Regions from separate parts of the Pseudoalteromonas sp. ASV78 genome, predicted to be linked through region 2. Evidence: predicted binding sites of a transcription regulator. Region 2 holds the regulator's gene; the other holds the start of a gene.
What was found. The regulator FliA, encoded in region 2, starts transcription of late flagellar genes. The targets are predictions, from matches to a motif close to CTAAAGNTNNNNNNNNNNNNGCCGATA.
Positions count from the first base shown of each region.

Region 1: ACMVDV_RS07645 (VC2046/SO_2500 family protein) is a predicted target of FliA. The motif match lies at 14,087-14,113, and genes of this name have one in related genera.

Region 1 covers NZ_JBLOPA010000001.1:1,634,287-1,650,065, forward strand. Annotated here, with positions in the region: tRNA gene ACMVDV_RS07545 (tRNA-Gln) at 1-23, shown strand, start outside; tRNA gene ACMVDV_RS07550 (tRNA-Met) at 29-105, shown strand; tRNA gene ACMVDV_RS07555 (tRNA-Leu) at 282-366, shown strand; tRNA gene ACMVDV_RS07560 (tRNA-Gln) at 407-481, shown strand; tRNA gene ACMVDV_RS07565 (tRNA-Leu) at 632-716, shown strand; tRNA gene ACMVDV_RS07570 (tRNA-Gln) at 757-831, shown strand; tRNA gene ACMVDV_RS07575 (tRNA-Leu) at 872-956, shown strand; tRNA gene ACMVDV_RS07580 (tRNA-Gln) at 996-1,070, shown strand; gene ACMVDV_RS07585 (FAD-dependent oxidoreductase) at 1,190-2,437, opposite strand; gene miaB (tRNA (N6-isopentenyl adenosine(37)-C2)-methylthiotransferase MiaB) at 2,613-4,058, shown strand; gene ACMVDV_RS07595 (PhoH family protein) at 4,110-5,171, shown strand; gene ybeY (rRNA maturation RNase YbeY) at 5,176-5,634, shown strand; gene corC (CNNM family magnesium/cobalt transport protein CorC) at 5,657-6,538, shown strand; gene lnt (apolipoprotein N-acyltransferase) at 6,519-8,087, shown strand; gene ACMVDV_RS07615 (hypothetical protein) at 8,142-9,047, opposite strand; gene ACMVDV_RS07620 (DUF6429 family protein) at 9,327-9,551, opposite strand; gene ACMVDV_RS07625 (RNA recognition motif domain-containing protein) at 9,797-10,036, shown strand; gene ACMVDV_RS07630 (M28 family metallopeptidase) at 10,176-11,801, shown strand; gene ACMVDV_RS07635 (general glycosylation pathway protein) at 11,901-12,848, opposite strand; gene ACMVDV_RS07640 (DUF6172 family protein) at 13,069-13,371, opposite strand; gene ACMVDV_RS07645 (VC2046/SO_2500 family protein) at 13,531-14,052, opposite strand; tRNA gene ACMVDV_RS07650 (tRNA-Tyr) at 14,165-14,249, shown strand; tRNA gene ACMVDV_RS07655 (tRNA-Tyr) at 14,298-14,382, shown strand; partial or broken gene ACMVDV_RS07660 (hypothetical protein) at 14,478-14,618, shown strand; gene ACMVDV_RS07665 (M48 family metallopeptidase) at 14,577-15,278, opposite strand; gene ACMVDV_RS07670 (ion channel) at 15,395-15,779, shown strand, end outside.
Region 2 covers NZ_JBLOPA010000001.1:183,006-197,165, reverse strand. Annotated here, with positions in the region: gene ACMVDV_RS00815 (DUF2802 domain-containing protein) at 1-280, opposite strand, end outside; gene ACMVDV_RS00810 (chemotaxis protein CheW) at 297-794, opposite strand; gene ACMVDV_RS00805 (chemotaxis protein CheW) at 814-1,611, opposite strand; gene ACMVDV_RS00800 (ParA family protein) at 1,615-2,385, opposite strand; gene ACMVDV_RS00795 (flagellar motor protein MotB) at 2,394-3,356, opposite strand; gene ACMVDV_RS00790 (flagellar motor protein) at 3,356-4,120, opposite strand; gene ACMVDV_RS00785 (protein-glutamate methylesterase/protein-glutamine glutaminase) at 4,113-5,240, opposite strand; gene ACMVDV_RS00780 (chemotaxis protein CheA) at 5,309-7,501, opposite strand; gene ACMVDV_RS00775 (protein phosphatase CheZ) at 7,516-8,280, opposite strand; gene cheY (chemotaxis response regulator CheY) at 8,298-8,681, opposite strand; gene ACMVDV_RS00765 (RNA polymerase sigma factor FliA) at 8,722-9,432, opposite strand; gene ACMVDV_RS00760 (MinD/ParA family ATP-binding protein) at 9,459-10,319, opposite strand; gene flhF (flagellar biosynthesis protein FlhF) at 10,312-11,793, opposite strand; gene flhA (flagellar biosynthesis protein FlhA) at 11,817-13,925, opposite strand; gene flhB (flagellar biosynthesis protein FlhB) at 14,020-14,160, opposite strand, start outside.

The DNA.
Region 1 (15,779 bases), 1.5 Mb from region 2:
TTCAAATCCTGGTATCCCAGCCAACAATGGCTAAGTAGCTCAGCTGGTTAGAGCACATCACTCATAATGATGGGGTCACAGGTTCAAATCCCGTCTTAGCCACCATTTCTTTTCTAGAAGTGGCTCAGCAAGAGTTAAAATTGCAACTCAATGAAGAGTTTAAAATAACTACCATTACTTTGATTAATTCAAAGTGATAATACGGGAGTGGCGGAATTGGCAGTTGTCTTGAATTAGACGCTGGATTTAGGTTCCAAAACATTAATACCTGTATGCTCGATGCGGGAGTGGCGGAATTGGTAGACGCGCTGGATTTAGGTTCCAGTAACTTCGGTTGTGAGAGTTCAAGTCTCTCCTTCCGCACCATGTTCTTGATAAGAACTCAAATTATCAAATAATTCTTTGTTGGGATATCGCCAAGCGGTAAGGCACCAGGTTTTGATCCTGGCATTCCCAGGTTCAAATCCTGGTATCCCAGCCAACTTCTTCTACCAAAGAAATGTTGCTAAAGAATAGCTCTGTTAAGAGTAAAAATATAAAAAATTATATGCGGGAGTGGCGGAATTGATAGCTGTCTTGATTAGACGCTGGATTTAGGTTCCAAAACAATAAAATCTGCATTTAAAGAACTGCGGGAGTGGCGGAATTGGTAGACGCGCTGGATTTAGGTTCCAGTAACTTCGGTTGTGAGAGTTCAAGTCTCTCCTTCCGCACCATGTTCTTGATAAGAACTAAAATTATCAACTAATTCTTTGTTGGGATATCGCCAAGCGGTAAGGCACCAGGTTTTGATCCTGGCATTCCCAGGTTCAAATCCTGGTATCCCAGCCAACTTCTTCTACCAAAGAAATGTTGTTAAAGAATGAGAACTGCGGGAGTGGCGGAATTGGTAGACGCGCTGGATTTAGGTTCCAGTAACTTCGGTTGTGAGAGTTCAAGTCTCTCCTTCCGCACCATGTTCTTAATTAGAACTAAAACTCATCCAAATTTAGCGTTGGGATATCGCCAAGCGGTAAGGCACCAGGTTTTGATCCTGGCATTCCCAGGTTCAAATCCTGGTATCCCAGCCAACTTTCTAAAAATACCCTATCTTTAATCTTTAATCTTTAATCTTTAATCTTTAATCTTTAATCTTTAATCAAATATTATTTGAGTGAGCTTTCACTCACTCCAGTGATGCAAAAGAGCTTTATCCTACTTCACCACTAATCGCATATTTTAAAACCCAGTTTTTTACCGGTCCGGTGGTATTCGCTATCTTTAAAAAACGACTGCGCGCCCATTGTAATGGGGTTAGTTGATTAGAAAAGCCAAAATAACAGGCATCCATCATACTCATCATTAATAGGTTCGCTTTACGGCGAGTGCACTCATATTGCTTAAGATGTTGTGCAGCACCTATGTCGTCTACATTTTTTAATATATCAGCAAGCGCTACAACATCTTGAAAACCTAAGTTAACGCCCTGCCCTGCAAGCGGATTAATAGTATGCGCAGCATCGCCTACAAGGACAATACGTCCTTGTGAGTATCGGTTAGCATGTTGACGTGCCAAAGGGAAAACCGCGTGCTCAATAACCTCAAAATCACCCGCTAATGGGGGGAAGTTATCCAGTACTTGCTGCTTTAATTCTGTAGGGGCTAATTTTTTTAAGCTTTGTAATTTACAGCCATCGTCATACCAAATTAAATTAGCATAAGGTGCTTGCATAGGTAAAAATGCAACGGGGCCGGTGGGCTTAAATTGCTGCCACGTTTTTATCTGTTGTGGGGCATCGAGTTTAATAAGCACGCCCATACAATGTTGGCCATACTGCCAGCCAGTAACACCAATACCTGCTTTTTGGCGTAACATTGATTGTCCACCATCAGCAGCAACGACTAAGTCAGCACAAAACTGTTGCTCGGCGTAATGTAAAGTAATTTGTTGAGCATGATGTTCAATCGCGGATAACGGTTGGCTAATCTCAAGCACTTCAATATCGTGCGCTGCAAACTGCTGCCAGAGACTTGCTTGAATTAAGTTATTTTCGATTAAATGACCTAAATGAGTGGTGTCTATATCATGGCAATCAAATAGTAAGTTATCACCGGCTCGTTCGAATGCTTCAAGCTGTTGGTAAGGCGCGTGCCGGTGTGCTCGCAAAGTAGCCATGGCACCGAGTTGGTCTAATAAATTTTCTGAAAAGCGATTAATTGCCGATACGCGAATATCAACTTTGTCACTAGCAAGTACCTCAGCGGCATTAATTACGCGCTGTTCAATCACCGTTACTTGGCATCCTTGTTTTGCGAGCTTCACTGCGGTAGCTGCACCAACCATGCCACCGCCAACAACAATAACCTTGTTTTTCATCATTTTTACGTCACTAATTTGGCTATTTTCAGTGCGTTTGATTGTACCGTACTTCTGTTTGCAAGTACGAGTGCGTTTCATCTTAATCTACGATAAAAGGCGCTTTGTTTGACTTCAATTCACAAACATAAAAACTATACTTGGATCTAAGCGGGTATCCAGCTAAAATACGCGTCCTTTAAGTAAGCGAACGTGCGCTTATCATGTTTAGCGCACAACCGTGCCACTACCGAATTGAAAACGAGGCTATATTTCAATGAGTAAAAAGCTGCATATTAAAACCTGGGGTTGTCAGATGAATGAATACGACTCTCAGAAAATGGCTGATCTTCTCGATGCAACCAACGGCTACCAGTTAACTGATGAAGCTGGGGATGCAGATGTAATCCTACTCAATACCTGTTCAATTCGCGAAAAAGCGCAGGAAAAAGTATTCCATCAACTAGGCCGTTGGAAATTACTCAAAGACGACAAACCCGATCTGATCATCGGTGTTGGTGGCTGTGTTGCCTCACAAGAAGGTGATTCAATTCGCCAACGCGCACCATTTGTTGACGTTATTTTTGGCCCGCAAACATTGCACCGCTTACCTGAAATGATCAAACAAGTCCAAGGTAATAAAGGCAGCTCTGTGGTTGATATTTCATTCCCAGAGATTGAAAAGTTTGACCGTTTACCAGAGCCAAAAGCCGATGGCCCGTCTGCATTCGTTTCAATCATGGAAGGCTGCTCTAAATACTGCACATTCTGCGTCGTACCCTATACCCGTGGTGAAGAAGTAAGCCGCCCACTTGATGATGTATTATTAGAGATTGCTCAACTAGCTGAGCAAGGTGTACGCGAAGTAAACTTACTGGGTCAAAACGTGAATGCCTATCGCGGTGAAACACATGACGGTGAAATTTGTTACTTCTCAGATCTAATTCGTTATGTTGCAGCCATTGATGGTATTGACCGTATTCGTTATACCACTTCGCACCCAGTAGAATTTACACCAGACATCATTGACGTATACGCCGACGTGCCTGAACTTGTGGATCACTTACATTTACCAGTACAAAGTGGTTCAGACCGCATTCTTAACTTAATGAAACGTGGCCATACTGCTATTGAGTACAAGTCAACGATTCGTAAGTTACGTAAAATTCGCCCTAATTTAAGTATGTCGTCAGATTTCATCATTGGTTTCCCTGGCGAAAGCGCTGCTGATTTTGAAGCGACGATGAACCTTATCAATGATATTGGTTTTGATATGAGCTTTAGCTTTATTTATAGTGCACGCCCAGGTACACCAGCGGCTGATTTGCCTGATGATGTCAGCGAGCAAGAAAAGAAAGAGCGTTTATACCTGTTGCAAAATCGTATTACCCAAATGGCACAACAGATCAGCCGTCAAATGTTTGATACTGAGCAGCGTATTTTAGTTGAAGGTCCATCGAAGAAAAATCCGATGGAATTACGTGGCCGTACCGAAAACAACCGCGTTGTTAACTTTATTGGCCCGCACACTGTGATCGGTCAGTTTGTTGATGTACGTATCACTGAAGCACTACCAAACTCTTTACGTGGTGACTTAATTCGTACAGAATCCCAAATGAACTTACGCCGCGCTGTTGCCCCTGCTGAGATTTTAAGTAAAGCAGCAAAGCCAGAGCCGCAAGCAACCCCAGATGAATTGGGTGTTGCGACTTTCGTTCCGTAGGCGAAATTTACTGTGCCAGCCTTGGCTGGCACATCAAAACAGGAAGCAATTTTGAGTAATCAATTAAAAAAATTAGAGATTTATTTAGAACCCTCCGACAACAAACGCCTTTCATCTTTATGTGGCCCGTTTGACGAAAATATCAAACATATTGAACGCCGCTTAGGTGTTGAAATAATTCATCGCGATAACTACTTTAAAATCACCGGAAAAACCACCAGCGCCTTTGCCGCGATGGAAATTCTTAAAGACTTATATGTCGAAACTCAGCCGGTGCGTGGTGTCATCACAGAAATTGATGCGAATACCGTGCATCTGGCCATTAGCGAATCAAATGCATTAGAGCAAGATGAGCTGAACGAGTATGGCAAAGAAGTGATGATCAAAACTCGTCGTGGTGTAATTAAACCGCGTAACGATAACCAAGGTCATTATGTGTCGAATATCTTTCGTCACGATATCACCTTTGGGATTGGCCCTGCTGGCACCGGTAAAACCTACCTTGCTGTTGCCGCTGCTGTTGATGCATTGGAACGCCAAGAAATTCGCCGTATTCTATTGACCCGCCCCGCTGTTGAAGCCGGTGAAAAACTCGGTTTTTTACCGGGTGATTTAAGTCAAAAAATCGACCCATACCTGCGCCCATTGTACGATGCCTTATTTGAAATGCTCGGCTTTGAAAAAGTCGAAAAGCTGATGGAACAAAATGTCATTGAAGTTGCGCCACTTGCGTTTATGCGTGGTCGCACACTTAACGACGCCTTTATTATTTTAGATGAAAGCCAAAATACCACGGTTGAGCAAATGAAAATGTTCTTAACCCGGATTGGCTTTAATTCAAAAGCCGTGATCACCGGGGATATCACACAGGTTGATTTACCCCGTGGTGCACGCTCAGGGCTTCGTCACGCCATTGAAGTGCTTAGCGATGTAGACGAAATAAGCTTTAACTTTTTCCAATCTCAAGACGTGGTACGCCACCCTGTGGTAGCCCGTATTGTTGAAGCATACGAACGTAACGACGAAGCCGAGCGACAAAAACGCGCCGAAAAGCAGCGCGCTAAAGATTTGCTCGCTAATCAAGAGCAGCCACAACCTGCGACTAAAGAGTAATACCGTGAACACTGAATTAGATTTACAAATAGCCTGTGAGTTTGACAACTTACCTAGCCTAGAGCAATTTGCACTATGGGCTAACAAAGCGCTGAGTCAATACCGTGATGAGTCAGAGTTGAGTATCGTGATTGCAGATGAAGAGCAAAGCCAACAACTCAATAATGACTACCGTGGTAAAAATAAACCAACTAACGTGTTGTCGTTTGAATTTGAAGCGCCAGCAGGGATAGAACTGCCTTTGGTGGGCGATTTAGTGATATGTCCAGCCATTGTATTAGCTGAGTCAATAGAGCAAGAAAAGTCATTTCATGACCACTTTGCCCATATGGTGATCCATGGATGCTTGCATTTACTTGGATTTGACCATATAAAGGATGAAGATGCTAAAGAGATGGAAAGCATTGAAAAGCAATTGCTTGCCGAATTAGGCATAGCAGACCCATATCGGGACGATATTTAAATTTACGGAGCAAATAGACGCAATGAGCGACGATAACTCGCAGACTAGCCAGGGTTCTTCTGGCAAGACCTGGTTGGGTAGAATTACCCAAATGTTGCAAGGGGAACCCCAGAATAGAGAAGAGCTGGCTGAAGTAATTGCCGATGCGCAAGTTCGGGATGTTATAGATCCTGAAACCAAAGAGATGATCGAAGGTGTGCTCGGTGTGTCAGAGTTAAAAGTGCGAGACATTATGATCCCGCGCTCACAAATGATCACACTCGAAGTTGACGCACCGCTGGAAGAAGTCATTCCAATGATGGTCGATTCAACGCATTCACGGTTTCCTGTGGTATGTGAAGATAAAGACCACATAGAAGGCATTTTACTAGCAAAAGATCTATTACCACTTATTCTAAACAAAGATGATCTTCTGCCATCATTACGTGATTACTTGCGCCCAGCGGTTGTTGTGCCAGAAAGTAAGCGTGTGGATACGCTACTGAATGAGTTTCGCCAACAGCGTTACCATATGGCGTTAGTAATTGACGAATACGGCGGTGTCTCAGGTTTAGTAACCATAGAAGATATTCTTGAGCTCATCGTCGGTGAAATTGAAGATGAACACGACGAAGAAGAGCAACTAGATATTCGTCAACTTGCAAAGCATGTGTTTGTTGTTCAAGCCCTTACTCCTGTTGATGATTTTAACGAATATTTTAAAACGGGCTACAGCACACAAGACGCTGACACCATCGGCGGCACTGTGTTACATGCCTTTGGGCATATGCCAAGTCGTGGTGAGCTTATTGAGATTGATGGCTTTCAATTTAAAGTAACTAATGCCGATAATCGTCGATTATTGCAATTACAAGTTACCGTGCCAAAGGCTGATGATAACGACAGTGAAGACACTTCTGACTAACTGCCTGCATTTAGCAAAAGATAAAAAAGCATGGCTCGCACTGGTTGCGGGCCTTCTTTTAACTTTAAGCTATGCTCCTTTTGAGATTTGGCCCCTCACTTTTGCCTGCTTAGCACTGGCCATCTACACCACTCAGGCTGGCAAACCTGAGCTACAGTACGGTAAAACAGCCAGTCAGCGCGCCGCTAAATATGGCTTTATTTTTGGCCTTGGTTGGTTTGGCGCAGGCATCAGTTGGGTGCATGTCTCCATTGCCACCTTCGGTGGCATGCCATTAATCGCCTCAGTACTGCTAATGGTGTTGTTGTGTGCTTATTTAGCAATCTATCCCGCTTTAGCCTTTATGTTTGCCACACGCTTTGCCAGCGGCCCTAATAGCTATGGCTTATTATTACTTTGTGGCTTTGCAGTCACCGAGTACCTACGCGGTGTGATCATGACCGGCTTCCCATGGTTAAGCTTTGGTTATACTCAAACCGATAGCCCACTTAATCAACTCGCCCCAGTGATTGGTGAGTTTGGCTTAACCTTAGTATGTATCGCTATTGGTTTTGCGCTCTATCGCCTGCTGTTTACTCGAGACTTTAAAGCCACAGTAGCCAGTGTGCTTAGTCTCGCTTTACTCTTTGCTATTACTCACTATACGCGCAGTAACAGCTACAGTGATAAAACCATTAGCACTTTACTAGTACAAGGTAATATCAAACAGCATCTGCGCTTTGAACCTAGTGAGTTTTGGACCACCATGAGTAAATATCAAGATATGACTCGCCCGCACTGGGATGCAGATCTAATCGTTTGGCCAGAAGCCGCAGTGCCTGAAATTGAAGCACTTGCAGACAGTTTTTTAGCAGGCTTAGACAGCGCAGCCTCATTTAACAACACCGCCCTTATTACCGGTATTGTTGACTACCAGCGCGACACTAAAACTATTTTCAACACCTTAATTGTGGTTGGTAATAAAGAACGCGGTGACGAACATGGCCATTATCAATACCTAGGCAAAAACCGTTATCAAAAACACCAATTACTGCCGATTGGTGAGTTTGTGCCGTTTGAAGACTTATTGCGCCCTATCGCTCCCTTATTTGATTTACCTATGTCATCGTTTTCTCGCGGCGACCAAGTGCAAAATAACTTACGTGCTAATGGCTTAAATATCTTACCGGCCATTTGCTACGAAATCGCGTTTGCTGATTTAGTGCGTGGTAATTACCACAATGATTCGGATATTTTATTTACTGTAAGTAATGATGCCTGGTTTGGTGCTTCCCACGGCCCTCACCAGCACATGCAAATAGCCCGTATGCGCGCCCTTGAGTTACAACGCCCGCTTATTCGGGTGACTAATAACGGTATCAGCGGCGTATACGACCCAATCAGCCAAATCCAAGTCAGCATGCCTCAGTTTGAAGCTGACACCTTGAAAGTAAACGTCAAGCTCATTCAAGGCGATAGCATTTATAGCCAATATGGTAATTTGCCCGTGTGGATTGTCGTGGTGTTGATGGGGGGGGTAATCCGATTTTATAATAAACGAGTAGTTTAAACAACCCGATCAATCAAATGACAGAGTAACTTAAAAGTTACTCTGTCAAGCCAATTAGCATTGGTAGGTATACACGACTCTATCACCTATAACTTCCGTTTTAATCACAGAGCAACCGCCGCCACCGCCACCGCCAAAAGGAATGATATATGATTCAAACTTAGTTTTCTCTTGAGGACCCTCAGCAGCACCAGAGAAATTAAATTGTCGACCATTTACGTCAGCACGAGTAAGGGGAATTGAGTTATTAAACCCGTCTCGTCCACCTAATATATCAAAAGACTTCGTTACTAATTTTAAAGTTACACTGATAAATCCATTAGGAACTTCACCTAAATCATCACTGTAGAAGTCTATTTGAATATAAACATCTAGTTTATTCATATTGGGAAACTTAATAGTTTTCATAGTCTGCGATAGAATTTGTGTTAAACCATTCGTTGAACCACGAAAATAAAAATCATAAATATCATTTCTAATGGAACTATTAGTCATAAAATCATAGGGGCTCCCCTTGACCTCAATAACTTTTCCAACTGCATAGTTATCAGTTGAATTGCTTGAAGAAGTAGCGCTTAAATTATTTTTACTAACAACTGAATCAGATAACAACATACTTTTATTCGCAGCAAGAGTTACAACACGCACTAACTCTTTACGATACTGATAAAGCAAATCCAAATCATAAAGTTCATTACTATTCAAAGATGCCTTATATACATTTATCAACGGTTCACCAAAACGATCTTCAGAGTAAAACGTATCAAATTTTTGTGCTGTTTCATTTTTTATATCGACAACAACAATAGATCTAGTGTTATAAGTTGCACTCAATTTTGCGACTCTTTCTTGCTTACTTTGGGGACAATCGTTACAAATAACAACATCTGATTGACCAAACACAGTTATAGAAAAAACGATAGTAAATAAGGACAAAAATACATATTTAATTTTCTTCATATTTAAATTCCATTTAAAAATTAACAATGAAAAAGGTAACAAAAAAAAACAATTTATCCACAAAACTTTAAAATACAATTCAGATTATGAAGTTAAATATAATTCGAATAAGAGATTCATACCATTGCTAGAGCGGCATATAGTTTAAAAATAAGGCAGCTAAGTTCATGCTAATATGCAAAAAGGCTTATGCAATTGGAGGAGTCCATATAAGCGATTTTACATCGCGACAGCCTGTATATATTAGACTCTAAAGTGTGTTACCCAGATTAACAGCAACTATTTCGTAAACAACTTCTCAAATAATAGCTCTGCTTGCTTTAAACCCTCTTCAGTGAGTCCAACTGACTTAGCTTTGCCGATGGGGTTGTCGATTAAGCCTTTGTCGTGTAATCGATTGGTAATGTCCCAATCAATTTGTTTCCAAGCACGGCAATGGTCGTGCAAGGTTAAATACATCAGTGCTAATGCTGCTTCGTCTATTTTATCTGTGTCTATTTGCATGTGCTTATCCATAACGTATTAAAAATTTTAATTTTGTCATCATTTAAAAGATAACAGCTATTTATCTGCCCACAGCAGCTTTTTACACCTGCGCTTAATTGATTACTGGCCGCACTTAAAAAATAAGTGCGGTGCTCATATCCATCTTTGTTACGCTTTATTTCACTGGTTTGTAATTAATCATTAGGTCATACCAAGATTCCTTGAGACAATCACCACAGTCATTTTTTTAAATAGAGTTCATTATGAAACTATTAGTCAGAAATTTAGCCCGTACCACCAGCGAACATGATATTCGCACATTATTTAGCGTTCACGGTAAAGTTACTAATTGTAATTTAGTATTAGACAAAGAAACGGGCCAATCAAAAGGCTTCGCGTTTGTTGAAATGCCAGATGATGCTGAAGCAAAAATAGCAATCACCGCATTAAATCAAACCAGTGTTGATAAAAGTAAGATACGCGTGAAATTAGCCGACGCTTAATACTGATAGTTTAATAACTATTACGCTTGTAAAAACCAGCTTTTAAGCTGGTTTTTTTGTATCTGCTATTCAGTCCTACTCTTGGTTTTTAATAAGTGGTAGGGTATCAATCTGATAGTAAATAACTAAAAGATAGCAAATGACAACAACACTTTCCAAGGTATTAACTGCAACAGCATTACTCGCCTTGTTTGGCTGCTCAGAGCCGGCGCCAAAAAATAAAAGCCAACTAATCGAGAGTCAACCAGCGGTCGATCTTAAAAACGTCCATCAACTGATTGAAACGTTAGCATCTGATGAATTTTTAGGCCGCGGGCCTTTAACTGAAGGTGAAACTTTAACCATTAATTACCTTGCCGATAAATATCAGCAGCTAGGGTTAACTGGGGCCTACAAAGGTGAATTTTTACAGCCAGTTACCATGGCAAAGCTGACTCCAGATCAAAACATGACATTAAAAGTTGGCGATTTAAGCTTTACTGCAGGAAGTGATTTTACCGCCCGCACCCAACAAATTAATGAAACAATTAATGTCAGCGACTCAGAGGTGGTATTCGTCGGTTATGGTATAAATGCCCCTGAATACAATTGGAATGACTTTGCAGATATCGATGTAACAGGTAAAACCATCGTGGTGTTAGTCAATGATCCTGGTTTTGCAACCCAAGACCAAAACCTATTTACCGGTAATGCGATGACCTATTATGGCCGCTGGACTTATAAATATGAAGAAGGCGCGCGTCAAGGTGCAAAAGCGGTATTCATAGTCCATGAAACTGCCCCTGCAGCTTATCCTTGGAGCGTGGTTGAAAGCTCCAATACCGGCAGTAAATATACCCTTATTGATGATGAAAAAAATATCTCTGACATTCCGGTGATGGGCTGGATAGACGAGCAAGCTGCTAATGACATTTTTGCCCAAGCAGGGCTTGATTATCAAACAGAAAAGGCCAAAGCCCTGAGCCCAGACTTCAAAGCAACGCCCCTAAACGCTAAAGCAAATTTGACACTTAACAGTGAGATTTCACAAGCCCAATCACATAATGTGGTGGCGCAGCTAACTGGCAGCGAGCAGCCAGACGAGTATATTGTTATTGGCGCGCATTGGGATCATTTTGGCACAAAGCAAACGAATGAAGCTGTAAAAATATATAACGGCGCAGTTGATAACGCCTCAGGCAGTGCTGCAACGGTTGAAATTGCGCGAATTCTTAGCAAAATACATCAGCAAACCCCATTTAAACGCTCAATCATTTTTGCCAACTTCACCGCAGAAGAAACCGGCTTAATAGGGTCACAGCAATTTGCCACTGGTGACATAGTGCCAACCAAGCAAATGGTTGCACTACTAAACATCGATGGTATGAACGTACTAGATGGCGTTGATTACATTCTGCAGTACGGTAAAGGGATGTCAGAAATGGAAAACTACCTTGCTGATGCCGCCAAAGCACAAGGGCGCCATGTTAAAATGGACCCACGTCCGCAAAATGGCCTATTTTTCCGCTCAGATCACTTTTCCTTAGCAAAACAAGGCGTACCAAGCTTATTATTTATGAGTTTAGGTGATACGGATCCCGATTATATTGCACACAAATACCATAAAGAAACTGATGACTACTCACCGCAATGGTCATTAGGCGGGGTTAAACAAGATATCGAGCTAATTGTTGATATAGCCACAAAACTGGCAAATAACGGTGATTGGCCTGCTTGGCAAGCTGATTCAGACTTTAAGAAAAAGCGCCAACAAGAACGCCCATAAACACCTCATCAAAATAATAATGGCTTGAATCTTCAAGCCATTATTTTATTACTTAACCTGAACTCTGGTTAAGAGCTTTACTATCCAAAGTTCAGGTTACTACTTACCCGTTTTCTTATACCGCTGCGTGCTCAATAACAAAGTCTCCGCTTTGGCGCCTAAATACACATAAATCGCCAACGCAATGAGCAATCCGACTACTGCCAACATCATATAAATAGCGGGTAATAAATACTGCGATTGGCCAAGCGCTGCTTTAAACATAGTCAGTAAAGCTTCGATAGATACCGCAATCAAAATAGTAGAAATAAACCGCGTGATCGTGCGCCGTGTAGAGCTGTGCCTAAAGATGTCTTTATGCATCAAAATCTCTTCTTCGAGAATGGTTTTACCCAAGTCAAAAATAGCCAATGCTAAGGTTATAAAAATAATAATACTAAAAGGCTCAAGCGGATCTTCTGCTAACGACGTTTTAAATAACAAACTGTAAATATCGCCAAATACCCGATAAAGTAAAAATAACACCAAGCAGAATAAGCAGCTAACAATAATGCCATAGCCGGCTTTGAAAAATGGCGTCATCGCCGCACGGGTGCGGTCCCCCATAATAAACTCAATTAATTGCGTCAAGCATACATCAATCACTAAATAAGCTTGCTCACCATGGGACGCATTGAGCGCTTTAATTGCCGATATACATAAATGGTTAGTGGCAATCGAAATATAAGGGGCAGTAAAACGGGTCTGAGATTGCTGTTGAATATCTTGAAAATAAGGCCGTTCACTTAAATCTTGCGCGTCACCACGATTATTTAAGGTTTTCATATATTGGCGCTTAAAACAGACATTGTTGCCCAGCTGCACACCGTTTTTATCTAAACAATACTGCAGCTCCAAAAATGGATATTGGGTTACTAAATGCCGGTTATCTTGCTGCTTTTTAACACCATCGGCAAGACTTGCTAAAATTGAATCGAGTAATTCATGGATCACTGGTTGATATTCTTGATAACGCTCAACACTACTGATGTAACTCATTCTGGCCATAATCGGAACTCCTAACGACATTGTTAGGATCCAAAGCAATTACAGCACCAAGTTTATTTTTAGTTAAAAATCAATAAATTAAAGTTATTTTCATTATATGATTGTTGCTCTCGCACCGAGACAGTGCAGCACTTGCCTACTTTGGATAGCATTGCAAACAATAACTTAGGGCACAAAAAAATGGGCTATTTAGCCCATTTTTTCATCAAATCAATTACTTTTAAACTTCATCATCTAAGTCTTGCACTTGACGTTGTGCTGGACGAGCAATGATTTCAACATAGAAAGACTCTAAGCCTTGCTTTTCAATTTCGCTAATTGAGTTACTGATTTCAGCTACATGCACTACTTGCGCATCTTCAGCTGTATTGCCAAATTTACAATCAAATGCCCAGTAATCAGCATCAATTGGCAATGTTTTGTTACGCTCTCTTTTCAAATACTTTTTTACTTCATGCTTTGCAGCATCTACCATGCGAGGGTATTTGATTTTCTCATGATTCAGCGTGAATGTTTTCTTCATTACGTTCCTAATTACCTTGATTTAATGATGATGGCATAAATACCAAATAAATTGGCAACGCCATTTGCAGCCATTATAGCAATTGCATTTAGTTTTTGGATGCTTTTTTTACAGTAAAGCAAATAAAACCGTTTTGCTGATAATAACGTTAGCCTAACATCACGCTCGTGCTAGGTGCAAGGGTTGATGAAGGTCGGCATTATTCAGACTATCGTAAAATGCAGCGGCATCCATTTGTGGGTGATCTAATTGAGTTTCTTTATTTAAATGGCGTTTACGCACGACGGGTTCGCAATTATCGATCACAATTAGTGGAATATGGTTTTTATCATCGCGGATCACTAATGGTTCAGGTATAAGGCATGCACGCAAGCGAATATCAGCCATACCTCCTTGCTGTAAACGTTGTGCATTATATTGTCCAATCAGCATATCAAATTGTGCAGGTGCCAATGCTTGTTCGGGGCCTGCCCCTAACTGTTCACGTAATTGCGCGTCATTTTGTGTCGCGGCATGAGCATCAAATGGGGTCTTAGGTAAATGAAACTGACTAAAATCGAGCGCATCATGGGAAAGCATTGCTAATAACAATGCAAACTCACCACGGCGTGATTCACTCACACTTTTAGCAAGACGATTGTTAAGTTGACTCTCTGTGATTAACAAATCATCGATTTGCATAGACTTTAGCCGATTAAAGTAGGGAATAGATATTTATCGGCTTTATTTGATATTTCTTTAGCTTTTTTCTTTACTTAAATACTCACTTTGCTATTATCAGCGCCGTTGCATTGGAGGGGTTCCCGAGCGGCCAAAGGGATCAGACTGTAAATCTGACGGCTCAGCCTTCGCTGGTTCGAATCCAGCTCCCTCCACCACTTTTCTATCGCTCAGTTAAGTGGGGCCAAATGTAACAAAATTAGTGTGGAGGGGTTCCCGAGCGGCCAAAGGGATCAGACTGTAAATCTGACGGCTCAGCCTTCGCTGGTTCGAATCCAGCTCCCTCCACCACTTTTCTTGCAAACTTTACTCTTTCTAACTTTACTCTTTCTAACTTTACTCTTTCTAACTTTACTCTTTCTAACTTTACTCTTTCTAACTTTACTCTTTCTAACTTTACTCTCGCTAACTTTACTCTCGCTAACTTTACTCTCGCTAACTTTACTCTCGCTAACTTTACTCTCGCTAACTTTACTCTCGCTAACTCATTCAAACACCCAAGACAAACTCGCACCGTGCTGCTTTAGCCACTTTGTTGCTTGCTTATACTCAGGGTAAAATTCGCTGACCCGCTGCCAAAACGCCGCACTATGATTTAAATACTTCAAGTGGGCAAGTTCATGCACTATGACATAATCGATAATCGTGTGTGGCGCACTGGCTAATAACAAATTAAAAGTCAGCTCCCGTTGTCGATTACAACTACCCCAACGACGTTTATAAATATGAATACGGATGCTGCTTGGTAACGCCTCCGCCATTTTTATACAATACTCGTGCACTCGCATTTCTATATAACTTTCTAGTTGCTCATGTAAAAACTCTTCAAGCAAGCTTTGATACATAGCTTGCTGGTGTTTAACTCGCCCAGACAAGTTTAACTGCACAATAGGTTGCGGCTGATTTTTAACTCGCCGCCATTCACAGCGCGAACTGGTTCCATACCTCAGCATCATTGGCTGAGCAAAAACAAGAATGCAATTATCTTTTAAAGGATATTGGCGTGTATCAAGTAGCTGACTTTGTTTATGAATTTGCGCCGTTATCCAGTCAGTTTTACTCAGTAACCAGCCTTCAAGTTCCTGTTTAGCAACCCCGACTGGCGCATAAACTGTCACACTTTGCTGTTGCACTTTGATAGCCACGGTTTTACGGCGGCGACTACGCTTTATTGTATATTCAAACAAACCTAACTCTTGCAACTGGCCAGCAGTTATTAAACTAATTAATAGGTTGCTATCTTACCCTGCAAAATAACTGCTAATCTATAACTAAGTAGAATTAAATAAAGCGACGTCAAAAAATGCCTGACAAGCCTTGTTGTAGTTATACTTCCCCTGATGGTCATCATTGCCAAGAAACTGACATGGGCTCAGGCTTTTGCTTTTGGCATGACGGAAAATTTGATAAGTCAGGTTTAGATCTAACCCAAAAACTAGAACGCTATGCAAAAAAAGGGGGATTGTTGCAGGGGCTGCAATTACAACGCGCCAACCTCACTGGGCTTAATTTAATAAACCAAGATGACGAAGAAGGCTTTGATTTATCCTACAGTAATTTTTATCGTGCAACGTTAACCCATGCCCATCTATTTAATAATAAAATAGCCCACAGCTCACTGATGAAAGCCACTTTACACAATGCAAGTCTGCACTACTGTAACCTACAAGACACTAACCTGTTGGGTA
Region 2 (14,160 bases):
AAATTTTCGCATCAGGATCATCATACTTTTGCGCATCTTGTAATTGCGCTAATTCCTGATTACGCTGCTCCACAGCAACTAACCGCTTGCCAATACTTAGCATACCGGTACGCATTTCAGCCACTTCACTGCGTAAAATACTCAGCTGTTGTTGTGCTTCTTGCAGTTGCAGCGTTCGACTTTTTAACGCTGCAACGTGTTTATTATTATTGATAAAAATTAGCCCCAAACATACTATAACAAGTAACAATGAGACGCCAAGCAACGAGTATACCAACATAGTTCTTCCGTAAGCGTTATAAACCGCTCAGCTCGTCCCACTCTTCATCATTTAGCAATTTGTTTAAATCAACTAAAATCAATAATTCGCCATCGCGATTACTTACACCTTGGATAAACTTAGCACTTTCTTCTGTGCCAATGTTTGGTGCGCTGTCGATTTCTGAGCTGCGTAAATAAACCACTTCAGCGACACTGTCAGCGAGAATACCAATAACTTGCTCTTCTGCTTCGATGATCAAAACCCGTGAATTATCCGTTGCCTCAGCCGACATTAAACCAAATCGTGCGCGGGTATCAATAACGGTTACAACGTTACCACGTAGGTTAATGATCCCTAATACATAGCTTGGCGCGCCAGGTACTGGCGCAATTTCTGTGTAACGCAAAATCTCTTGGACTTGCATTACATTTACGCCATAGGTTTCTGATTCCAGCTTAAAAGTGACCCATTGCAATACTTCATCATTGCCGTCGGTATTTTTACTGGTTGATAATAATCTTTGTTCACTCATGTTAGTACTCCGAATATCGTTACTGCTCGCGGCTATCTAAGCCTTGCTCTAATAATTGATTTAAGCTTTGTACATCAATTAAGGCACACATTTTTTCTTTAATTACACCTGCAAGCCAAGGCCGTTTACCACTTTTAGCTCGCCATTTCACATCCTCACTGCGTAGTGTGATGTTATTTACTAGCTTTTCTGCCAACAATCCCCATTGGCTATCACCTAAGGTGATCAAATATTGGTAGTTTAATTTGTCTTCTAACTCTTGGGTATACTTTTCTGGCATCACCCAACGAGCGGTATCAACCACATTCAGGTTTTCTTCACGATTGAGCATAACCCCTTTAAACCATTTAGGTTTACCAAACAGTTGGTTTACTTCACCTAATTGATGAATGCCCCCAAGCGCCTTGAGGGGTACTGCAAGGGTCAGCCCCGCTACTTCAAAAAATAATGCTTGAAATTCGCCATCAAAGTAATCCTCTTGACGTTGTACTGGCGTTTTCGCTTCAACGACATCAAGTTGTCTATTAACTTTAGCTATATCATTGATATTAGCTTGGATCTGCGGTTTCTCAAGGGATGGTGTAATTTGTGGCGGTATTTCTTCTTCAGCACTTGGTTTTGGCTCATCCAGTGCACCTGGTTGCACAATCGTTTGCTGCGACGCTTTCGCTGGCATTTTATTGCTAGTGTCTGTCGATGAAACTTGTTCGAGTAATTTTGCAACCGGTTCTAAGTCCGTCGACTTTTCTTCTTCGCACAGTAAAGCCCCCAAGTACTGGGTCATTACTTTTTCATTAGCAAATAATTGCTTACTCATTCATTAACCTTGTTCAATTAAATAATCGAGTAATGCACGATAAGCATAAACACCTCTTGAGCGTGGACAATACTGAACCGGTACTTGCTGGGCTAAACTTGCATCACGAAACTTCGTATCTACAGGTATTACCCCTGGCCAAACCTTTTCTTGGTAGCTCTGCTGTAATGTTTTATATGCCTCGAGGGATGCATTGGTGCGCTTATCATACATTGTCGGGATAATGGTATATTGATACTGCTTTGATTGCGAGCTTTGCATTAATTCCATGGTTCGCATCATGCGGTCCAGCCCTTTTAGCGCTAGAAACTCCGTTTGCACCGGCACTAAAATCCGTTCACTGGCAGCCAACGCATTCACCATTAAAACACCCAGCACTGGCGGACAATCTAATATCGCATAATCATAATGTTCACTGATTTTTGTTAGCGCTTTTTTTAAAATCAGCCCCATCCCCGTTTTATTACCCATACTGCGATCAAGGGTGGCTATCGCCATGGTAGCAGGCAAAATGTCTAAATTATCAATATTTGATGGGCAAAGCGCTTGTAAAATCTCTTCACTGGCCATCGCGCTACCACGGGCAAATACATCATATACACTGACTTCTAAATCTTCAGAGTCAATGCCAAAGTAATAGGTTAAAGATGCATGGGGATCAGTATCAATCAGTAATACCCGCTTTCCTTGCAGCGCTAATATGCCAGCTAAACTCACAGCCGTGGTGGTTTTCCCTACTCCGCCTTTTTGATTCGCTACCGTCCAGATTTTCACATCACACCTTATTTTTTTTCATTGCGCGTTGTAATTCGTATGCCACCATGTGGGAGTTGGATCACTTTAATGCTGTTATCATCACTTGGCAACTCAATTGCTTGCGGCTCTGCTGCTAGTTGCTGCGTTTCTTGCTCCTCAGCGACTGCTGGTTTCGCTGGTAAACCATATTTAGATAATGCCACCACTACTTTACGATTTTCTGCACGACCTTGCTCGGTGTCATTCTCGGCAAAGGGCGAATACTGACCATAGCCTTCTATAGCCATTCTCGCAGGATTAATGCCCAGCGTATCTAGTTCGACTAAAATAGAAGTAGCCCGTGCCACAGACAGCTCCCAGTTTGAACGAAACATTTCATTATGAATAGTTTCATTATCGGTATAACCACGAACACGAATGTAATTATCAACGGGCGCAATTATATCTTTTACTAATTTGATCACTTGTTTTGCACGTAAGTGTGCCACGGCACTACCACTTGAAAACAACATCCCAGAGCTTAATTCAATAATCAACCAATCTTGGTGTAGCTCTAAACTAGCTTCGCCGTCGCGTATTTCATCAATTAAAGCTGATTGCAGTTTAGTCAGTAAACTATCCAGAGGTTTACCTAAATGCTTTTGTTTTATATTACTCGTATCACTTTGACCATCAAGCAGTTCAGGGCCAACTTCTTGCTTTTGAATACTTTCACCAAACAGTAGTTCTTTCTCAGGGCTGACTCTATCGGTTAATAAACCAGTGCCGGTTACGCCCTGGCCTGCTTGGGAATGCTGACGGGCTGATTTATCAAAAACTTGCTCCAGCGAATCAGATAAAATTTGAAAGCTTTCTTCTTTATTGATAGCAATCGCATACATCACCACAAAAAAAGCAAACATAATAGTCATGTAATCGGCATACGAAACCAGCCAACGCTCAGTATGTTGATTTTTATTCGACGAATGACGAAGACGGCGGCGTATCATTATTGTTGTAACTGAGTTGGTCGCTCAACGCGATACGCTTCAAGTTTAAGCTCAATATTGACCGGACTATCGCCTTGGCTCATAGCAATAATGCCTTCAGCGAGTAGCTCATGGTAAAGCATTTTTTGTTCAACTTGCTGCTGCAGTTTGTTAGCCATTGGCAAAAACAATAAATTGGCTAAGCCAACACCGTAAATAGTCGCGATAAATGCCGTTGCGACACCGGCTCCTAATTTTTCGGGATCAGTGATAAACGACATCGCCTGAATAAGCCCAAGCACCGCACCTAAAATACCAATGGTAGGGCTGTAACCGCCCAACGCTTCATAGACACGACTGGCCTCAAGTAAACGCTCACGCTCCAGTAATAAATCAATTTCGAGTGTGTCTCTGAGCTTTTGCTCACTATTACCATCAATGAGTAAACTCAACCCTTTGGCAACGTAAGGGTCTGAGTGCGTCAACGCAATCTCTTCTAGTGCCAAATACCCTTCTTGACGCGCTTTCTGTGACCAACTTTTAACTTGCTCAATTGCCCCATCAATATCATGACTCGGCGGAAAAAACACCCAATGACTAATCTTTAATACTTTGCTAAAAGTACTGGCGGGTGTTTGCAGCATCACCGCCCCGAGTGTGCCACCGAGTACAATTATCAATGCTGGGCCATTAAATAATGCGCTAACGACCCCACCTTCCAATGAATAACCAAAGCCAATTGCAAAAAGTGCAACTAACAGGCCTAAAAATGACAGCTTATCCACAACCAATCTCACGAACTAACCGAGTAGCAACGTCGCTAAGCGCAATACTTGCCGATGATAATCCTGCACTTGTAACCGCTTGCGGCATGCCATATACCACACTGGTTTTTTCATCTTGTGCCCAAATAGTGGCGCCAGCTTGTTTCAGCATTCTTGCACCATCGCGTCCATCGGCCCCCATGCCAGTAAGCACAACAGCGAGTACATCCCCCTGAAAGGCTTTCGCAGTACTGGCAAAAGTGACATCGACACTCGGTTTATAAGTGATCCGCACACTATCGTCTTCAAAAACCCGCAGTGTACGATTAGCACCGCGCCCTTCAATCAACATTTGTTGACCACCGGGTGCCAAATAAGCCACGCCAGGCATTAATTTATCCCCCTGTTGAGCTTCTTTTACTTGTATTTTACACAAACCATTTAAGCGGGCAGCAAACGCAGGTGTAAACGCTGCAGGCATATGCTGTATTAACAAAATCGGGTGTGGAAAATTAGCCGGTAACTGAGTCAAAATCGTTTGTAGTGCAACTGGCCCACCCGTAGAGGTACCAATGGCGACAATTTGATATTTTTTTCCTGATGCACGAATATTCGCGGTTGTGCTAGGCGCAGTACTGCGGTTAAAACTTCGATCAGGCTGAGTAATTGCAGGTCGTGTTGTAGTCGCTGTAGAGGTGGGCGTCACTGGCGTTGTTGCTGTAGGCCGACTAAAACGTGATAATCGTCTGCGGCCAATTTCTTTTACTTTATTTTGTAGTAGTTTAATCGCATCTTCATTATTACGGGCAATATCTTCAAATTTTTTCGGTAAAAAATCCAAAGCACCTGCATCAAGCGCATCTAAGGTAGCTGTTGCGCCATCACGAGTCAGTGAAGAAAACATCAGGATTGGCGTTGGGTTGGCTGCCATGATCTCTTTGACAGCACTAATCCCATCAAGCACCGGCATTTCAACATCCATAGTGATTACGTCTGGTCGTAATTGATTTGCTTTGTCTACGGCTTCTCGGCCGTTTACCGCAAAACCAATGACTTCAATATCCTTATCTTGCTCAAGTATTTCGCTCACTCTACGGCGAAAGAAACTTGAATCATCAACAACTAAAACTTTAACTGCCATTGGCATACTCTTGTTAAATTTTATCTGTGAGAGCCATGTTTAGCTCTCACAATAAGATAAGAATTGGACTAACCTGCGTAGTGTTTTAACAGGTTTGGCACATCTAAGATCAGCGCTATTCCGCCGTCAGAGGTGATCGTTGCACCTGCCATACCCGGTGTTCCTTGTAGTAAAGCATCAAGCGGTTTAATAACCACTTCTTCTTGACCAATCAATGAATCCACTACAAAACCAACTTGTTGCGTACCTATTTGTACAATTACAACATGGCCTTGCGCTTTGCGTAATGATCTGTCTGCACCTTTAACTAACCAATGCTCTAAATAAAACAACGGTCGTGCTTTCTTACGCACAATAATGGTTAATTGACCATCAACAACATTCGTTTTAGTTAGATCTAGGTGAAATATTTCATTAACACCAGCCAGTGGTAATGCAAATGTTTGCTCACCGACAACCACCATCAATGTTGGCAAAATAGCCAACGTTAACGGAACTTTAATTTCTAGGATGGTGCCTACACCTAACTCAGATTGAATACTCACAGAGCCATTAAGCTGGGTAATTTTGGTTTTCACCACATCCATACCTACGCCACGGCCTGAAATATCCGAGATCTGCTCTTTGGTTGAAAAGCCAGGTGCAAAAATGAGGTTATACGCTTCCGTATCAGACAAGCGCGCTGCTTGTTCGTGGTCAAGCACCCCTTTACTAATGGCAATTTTTTTCAGCTTTTCAGGATCCATACCCGCCCCATCATCACGAATGGTAAGCAAAATATGGTCACCCTCTTGAGATGCTGACAATGTCACGGTACCTGTGCGCGATTTACCTGCAGCTTCACGCACATCTGGCATTTCAATACCATGGTCAACTGAATTACGTACTAAGTGGACAAGTGGATCAGCCAGTGCTTCAACTAAGTTTTTATCTAGATCGGTTTCTTCACCAACCAATAACAGGTTAATGTCTTTTTTCAAGCTACGCGCTAAATCTCGTACCACACGAGGGAAACGACCAAACACTTTCTTGATTGGTTGCATCCGCGTTTTCATCACCGCACCTTGTAAATCTGCTGTCACTACATCAAGGTTAGAGATGGCTTTACCCATCGCTTCGCTTTCAGTATTGGTGGCAAGGCTCACTAAACGATTACGAACTAATACTAATTCACCGACCATATTCATTATTTGATCGAGGCGCTTAGTATCAACGCGCACTGTGGTATCGGCTTGTGGTGGTGGCGCTTTTTTAGCCGCAGCAGGGGCTGGCGCAGGCGTTGCTGTAGGGGTTGGCTTTTCAACCGCCTTACTTGCTTCACTTGGAGCTGGTTTTTTAATTTCAGGCTTAGCGGCAACAGCAGCGGATGGCGTTGGCGCAGGTGCTGACTCTGTCGCTTGGGGAGCACTTCCTTTACCATGCAGTTCATCAAGTAAAGCTTCAAATTCATCATCACTGATTTCATCTGGGTTGGTGCTTTTCGGCGCTTCAATCGGCGCGGGGTTAGGAGCAGCAGCTTGGCTACTTGCAGTGTTGTTGCTCACCATACCAAAGCTGCCAACACCATGTAATTCATCTAGTAAGTTGTCAAATTCGTCATCAGTAATATCACTGCTCGATGAATCATTATGCACTGAACCGGTTGTGGTTATTGGGCTTTGGCCTTTACCATGCAGCTCATCGAGTAAACTTTCAAATTCATCTTCAGTAATTTCATCAATTTGAGTATCATTTTGGTCACTATCTACCTGACCATCAAATAATAAGTCAAATGCAAATGGATCGTCATCATCTAAAATAGCATCAGCATCTACGACTGGTGTAGGTGTCTCATCCACTGATGCTGCTGCACCACTGATTTCATCAGCAGTTGGCGGCAAACCTAATTTATGTAAAACGGCGAGTAGTTCAGGATTGGCAGGCTCTGGCTTTTCTCTGCTTTGGATAGTCGCGAACATTTCGTTAATTGTGTCAAGCGCTTGTAAGATAACATCCATCAGCTCAGAATTAACTTTTCGCACGCCTTGGCGTAATAAATCAAACACGTTCTCAGCGCCGTGACAAGCATCGACTAACTCAGTCATACTTAAAAAGCCAGCGCCACCTTTGACCGTATGAAAACCACGAAAAATTGCATTGAGTAATTCGGTATCATCTGGGTTATTTTCAAGCTCCACCAGCTGTTCTGACAAAAGCTCAAGAATTTCTCCAGCCTCTACTAGAAAATCTTGTAAAATATCTTCATCGACTTCAAAGCTCATGCAGTTTTCTCCTCTTAGAAGCCCAAGCTTGATAATAAATCATCTACATCATCTTGCCCTGAGACAACATCATCACGAGATTCTTTATCAATAATTGGCCCTTCAGGGCCTGCAAGTGTATTTTCAGCAGGCGGTTTTTCAATGGCTGGTGCTATTGTTTTTGTTTCGCTATCATCTTGGCTGCCAAATGCGGTTAACAAGTGGATCAAGCTGTCTTCTACTTCTCTAACTAATTCGATCACCCGACGGATAACTTGACCAGTCAAATCTTGGAAATCTTGCGCCATTAACACATTGGTCATCAGCCCTTGCAATTCATCCGTTTTAGCTTGTGAGTTATTCATGAAGTTATCTAAGCTATGACAGAGTGTTTTAAACTCTCCCAGCTCAATTTCACGATTCATGAGACGGTCCCACGTAGGTTTGATATGTGAAATTTCATCTGCAAGTTGTTGAGCAATTGGTAAGCTTGCTTCTACCGCATCCATGGTCTTGTTGGCAGCGTTTTCTGTCATTTCCATAACATAATTAAGGCGCTGCTTAGCATCAGGGATAGCTTCAGTCGTCAAGTCAGCTAAACGTGTATCAAGCTCAAAATTTTTCAACGCGTCATGAAGCTGACGCGTCAGTTTGCCTACTTCGGCGAATAATTCTGATTGCTCTTTTGACGCCGCATCAATAATTAATTGATCAGCTTTTTCTTGTTCACCGTTTTCAAGGTAAACCACAAGCTGACGGGCTTGTTCTAAACTGATCTGAGGCGCAGCTGGTGCTGACATAAGCCTCTCCTATTTATTTAACCTAAACGCTCAAACACTTTTTCCAATTTGGTCTTAAGTGTTGCAGCTGTAAATGGTTTAACGATATAGCCGTTAACACCAGCTTGGGCAGCAGCAACTATTTGTTCTTTTTTAGCTTCTGCTGTTACCATCAAAACTGGAAGATGTTTCAGGCTGTCATCGGCCCTAATAGCGCGCAACAAATCAATCCCTTGCATGCCCGGCATGTTCCAATCTGTTACCACAAAATCAAATTCTTGATTCTGTAACATCGGTAAAGCTGTTGAGCCATCATCAGCTTCTTGTACATTTGTAAAACCCAAATCTCTTAACAGATTTTTGATAATACGTCTCATCGTCGAAAAATCATCAACAACAAGAATTTTCATGTTTTTATCCAAAACATCCTCCGGTGAGGTCTGAACCTATATTTACTTACTACTAATTTATCCAGTCATTGATTTTTGCTTTGAGCTTAATCATCGCCTGACCATGTATCTGACTCACACGCGATTCGCTTACATCGAGTATATGTCCAATCTCTTTTAAATTCATTTCATCGTTATAATACAGCGACAATACTAACCCATCTCGTTCAGGTAAAGATTGTATAGCCGTTAACAATGATTGATTAAAACGTTCATTTTTAACGTTATTAAAGGGCTTGTCTAGCGCTAAATCATGTCCCACAGGGGTAATTACATCTTCATCAACCCCTAAGTCCTCTATTCCTAGCACTTTACTTGAATTGACATCATTAAGAATATGATGGTACTCATCCAGTGTAATATCAAGTTTTTCAGCAACTTCAATGTCTTTCGGCGCGCGATTAAGTTCGCTTTCTAGTTCGCTGATAGCCTCTGCTACTTTGCGGCTATTACGATGTACAGAGCGAGGAGCCCAATCGCCACGACGCATTTCATCAAGCATCGCACCGCGAATACGAATACCTGCAAAGGTTTCAAAGCTTGCGCCTTTACTTGCATCAAAGTTTTTTGATGCTTCAATTAACCCTATCATCCCCGATTGAATTAAATCATCGAGTTGCACACTCGCAGGTAAACGAGCGATTAAATGACACGCTACTTTTTTGACTAGAGAAGCATGTCGTTCAACAATCACATTTAAATTTTGTGTAGATTGATATCCCATCGCTTTATTCACCGATGCCGTCATAATTAGCCGTTTACTAGTTTTTCTATGAAAAATTCTAAATGGCCAGAAGGTTGATTAGGTATAGGCCATTTAACTGCTTTTGTCGCTAATGTTTTAAATGCTATTGCCGCAGGAGAACTTGGAAATAAATCAACAATCACTTTTTGCCGGCGCGTTGCTTTACGCATATTTTCATCATAAGGGACGGTTGCCACCAACTCCATCGATACATCCAAAAAGCGATCTGTTACTTTTGAGAGTTTAGCAAATAGTTCATGGCCTTCACGCATACTGCGCACCATATTAGCCACGATTTTAAATTTATATACGCCATGCTCACGGCTTAATACCTTGATTAATGCATAAGCATCGGTGATTGAGGTTGGTTCATCACATACTACCACCATGACATCTTGCGCTGCGCGCGAAAAACTTAATACCATGTCAGAAATACCAGCAGCAGTATCAACGATTAATATATCAAATTCGGTATTTAATTCGCTAAAAGCACGGATCAAACCGGCATGCTCAGAGGGAGAAAGTTCGACCATGCTTTGTGAGCCAGAAGTTGCAGGCACTATTTTTATTCCTGCAGGACCTTCGACTAAAATTTCATCAAGTTCACATTCACCTGATAATACATGAGATAGGTTGCGCTCTACTCGCAGTCCTAACATCACATCACAATTTGCCAAACCTAAATCGGCATCCAGTACTAATACTCGGTTTCCGAGTTGACCTAACGCAATCGCAGTGTTTAGTGAGACGTTAGTTTTACCAACCCCTCCTTTACCACCTGTGACAGCGATAACTTTAACGCCGTTATTATTGTTTTGACTCATTTTACGCAGGCCACTTGCTTGATCTAATACTGTGTTAATCATACATCCCTACTGTGCTTGACGCTACTGCTTGACGTCTTGAATGTTGTGCTTTTGTTCTTTTTAAATACAATTGTTCAGCTTTTTTTACTAATTTCTCTGCATTAGCGACCCGAATGTCCTCAGGAACGCGCTGACCGTTAGTAAGATACCCTATTGGGAGGCGATTTTGAATCGCTATACTGATAATCTCACCTAAACTTAGCGATTCGTCTAATTTAGTGAAAATACAGCCACTTAATTGTACTTTTTTAAAGTGCCTTACGGTTTCTTGTAACACGTTAATTTGTGCTGTGGCGCTAAGTACCAAATAGTTACGAATATCGACACGTTGATTACGCATTAGCGTATTTAATTGCTCGGTTAAGCGTAAATCACGTTGGCTCATGCCAGCGGTATCTATTAATACTAGACGCTTATTGCGTAAATGATATAAAACTTCTGCTAATTCATTGGCATCTTTTACTTGTTTTACACCACAGCCGATAATACGACCATAAGTAGCTAATTGCTCATAAGCACCAATACGGTAAGTATCAGTAGTAATAAGTGCGACTTTATCAGCGCCGTACTTCTGTGCACCGAGGGCGGCAAGTTTAGCCACCGTGGTTGTTTTACCGACCCCCGTTGGGCCAACAAGTGCATAAACTCCGCCTTGGCGTAAAATTTCATTGTTCGTAGTATGCATTTGGTTTTCAACCATTTGCAACAGTGCTTGCCATGCTTGCTGACGTGATACATCATCAGGAATGAAACAGGCCATTTGCTCTGCGACTTCACTGTCGATGCCCATACCCACTAAGCGGTCAATCATGCAAGCACGAGTTGGATCGCGACGAGCCATATCTTGTTGCATTAAACCCGACACTTGATATTCAAGTAATTGACGCATCGCGGCCATTTCATCACGCATTGCGCTGATCTCATCAGTTTTTGCTGCGCTTTTGGTTGCCACTGGCGTATCTAAATCATCAAAACCACTTTCAAGTTCATCATCAAAGCCTAAGCTGTGTGCTTGCGTTTGTGGACGAGGCGCGCTATCGCGACGAGCAAAATCATTATGTGCTTGAGGTTCATGGCGAGTTTGCGGTGCTTGATGTTGTTGCTGTGGCTGATACTGAGTTGCAGTATCAATCCCTGACTGGCTGAACATTGAGGCAAGCTCAGGTGAGCGCGGACGTGGTGATTGACGCTCTAATAATGCTTGTAGGCTGTCAGCTACCGCGGCTTGCGGTTCAGGCTGTGTACGTTGCGGCGCAGGTTTCACAAAGTTAGCATTGGTTTGTGCTTGTGCCATTGTAACTTGTGGCTGTGCTGGTGCTTTAGGGGCAGCTTTTTCATAATCAACGGCGGCGACAATCTCGACTCCATTGGCTAACTTTTTATTTGACATGATAACAGCATCTACACCGAGTTCATCTTTCACTTCTTTCAGTGCGGTACGCATATCTTTAGCAAAAAAACGTTTTATTTTCATGGTTCAACCCCTTTAAAATCCGATTATTGGCCTACTGAGCTGACAATCTTGATCTGTCTTTCGTCTGGTACCTCTTGGTAAGACATCACTCGCAATCCTGGAATGGTGTACTTAACAAAACGAGATAACACAGTGCGTAACATTCCTGACGTTAGCAATATCGAAGGTTCACCGGCCATTTCTTGGTTTTGATGCGCTTCATTTAATGATTGTTGAAGTCGCTCTGCAAGTCCTGGTTCTATTCCGGCGCCTTCGTCGCCTGCATTTTGCAGTGACTGATGCAACATCTGTTCCAACTCAGGCGCCAAGGTTATGACAGGGATTTCTGCTGACATACCAACCGCGTCTTGGACAATTAATCTGCGCAGGGAAATACGCACTGCGGCCGTTAGTACGTCCGGATCTTGGCTACGTGGGCCGTACTCAACTAAGGTTTGCACAATTGAGCGCATATCACGAATAGCAACGCCTTCATTCAATAAATTTTGTAAGACTTTAACAATGACCGTCAGTGGCAAGGTATCTGGTACTAGCCCTTCAACTAACCGAGGGTGGCTCTTGGCAAGCATATCAAGGAGGTTTTGTACTTCTTCATGGCCAAGTAATAGCGCGGCACTGTTAGTCAATAATTGACTTATATGCGTTGCTACCACAGTCGCGGCATCAACCACCGTATAACCAAGCGATTGCGCTTCATCTTTTTGATCAGGTTTGATCCAAATGGCATCTAAACCAAAGGCAGGATCTTTTGTTTCAATCCCTTTGATTGGGCCAAATACTTGCCCAGGGTTTATCGCCAGCTCATCACCATGCTTAAGCTCACCTTCACCCGTTGATACACCCATCATGGTGATTCTGTATGCATTAGGGTCAAGTTCTAAGTTATCGCGAATATGCACCGGTGGTACTAAAAACCCTAATTCTTGAGATAATTTTTTACGTACCCCTTTGATCCGATTTAACAGCTCGCCACCTTGTGATTGATCAACCAATGGAATTAAACGATAGCCAACTTCAAGACCAATTACATCCACTTGCTGAACATCATCCCAACCAAGTTCTTTTTGCTCTTGTTTATTTGCAACACCGGTGCCAGCAGGCCCACCATTTGCAGCTTCAGCTTCTTTCGCTGCCGCTTCTTTAAGTTTATTTTGCTGTACATAATAAGCGAGGTAACCCAGTAACGCCCCTAAGCTTAAAAATGCAAAATGTGGCATACCCGGCACTAAGCCCATCACGATTAAAATACCTGAAGCGATAAATAGTGACTTTTCATTACCGAGTTGTTTCTTGAATTGGTCGCCCATATTGAGCGATTCATTTTGACGGGTTACAACGATTGCAGTGCCAATTGATAATAGTAATGAAGGTAATTGCGCAACTAAGCCATCACCAATGGTAAGCAAGGTATACACTTCCATAGCGTTGCCAAAGCTTAAATCATGCTGGATCATGCCAACAAATAAACCACCGACAATATTGATGATCAAAATGACGATACCGGCAATCGCATCGCCTTTTACAAACTTACTTGCCCCATCCATTGAGCCGTAGAAGTCGGCCTCGCGAGTGACTTCTTCACGACGATCTCGCGCTTGCTCGGCACTGATAAAACCTGCATTTAAATCAGCATCAATGGCCATTTGTTTACCTGGCATCGCATCTAAGGTAAAGCGTGCTGATACTTCAGAGATCCGGCCTGCGCCTTTCGTGATTACCACAAAGTTAATGATGATCAAGATTAAAAATACCACGAGACCAACAGCATAATTGCCTCCGATCACCACCGAGCCGAAAGCTTCAATTACTTTACCGGCGGAATCCCCGCCGTTGTGCCCTTCTAGCAATACTACCCGAGTACTGGCCACGTTAAGTGCTAAACGCATAATGGTGGCAATCAATAGCACGGCGGGGAACATCCCAAAGTCTACCGGTTTCATGGTGTATACGGTTACCAACAAAACCACTAGCGCTAAAGCTATATTAAACGAAAAAAGAATGTCGAGTAAAAATGGCGGTAACGGTAAAATCACCATGCCCAGCGCAGCAAGCACCAGCAAAGGCGTCCCTACACCTTTTAAATACTCTTTTTTATCTTTATTAAGTTGTTGTAATACAGCTTTAAATTCCATAATTCTACAATTTCAAAAAATTGACACTACACGGAATTTGCAATAACTATTCCAAGTTATTAATTAATAGCTTAAAAAATACTGATTATTCAAATCAATACTTGTAGGCATCTGGAATTGGCAGCGTTTTATTTAATTTTGTTGGCCGTTTGCCGCGACCTTTTTGAAAACGTTTTAGCTGAAATACATAAGCTAAAACTTGTGCGACCGCGGTAAATAGTTGGTCAGGAATTTG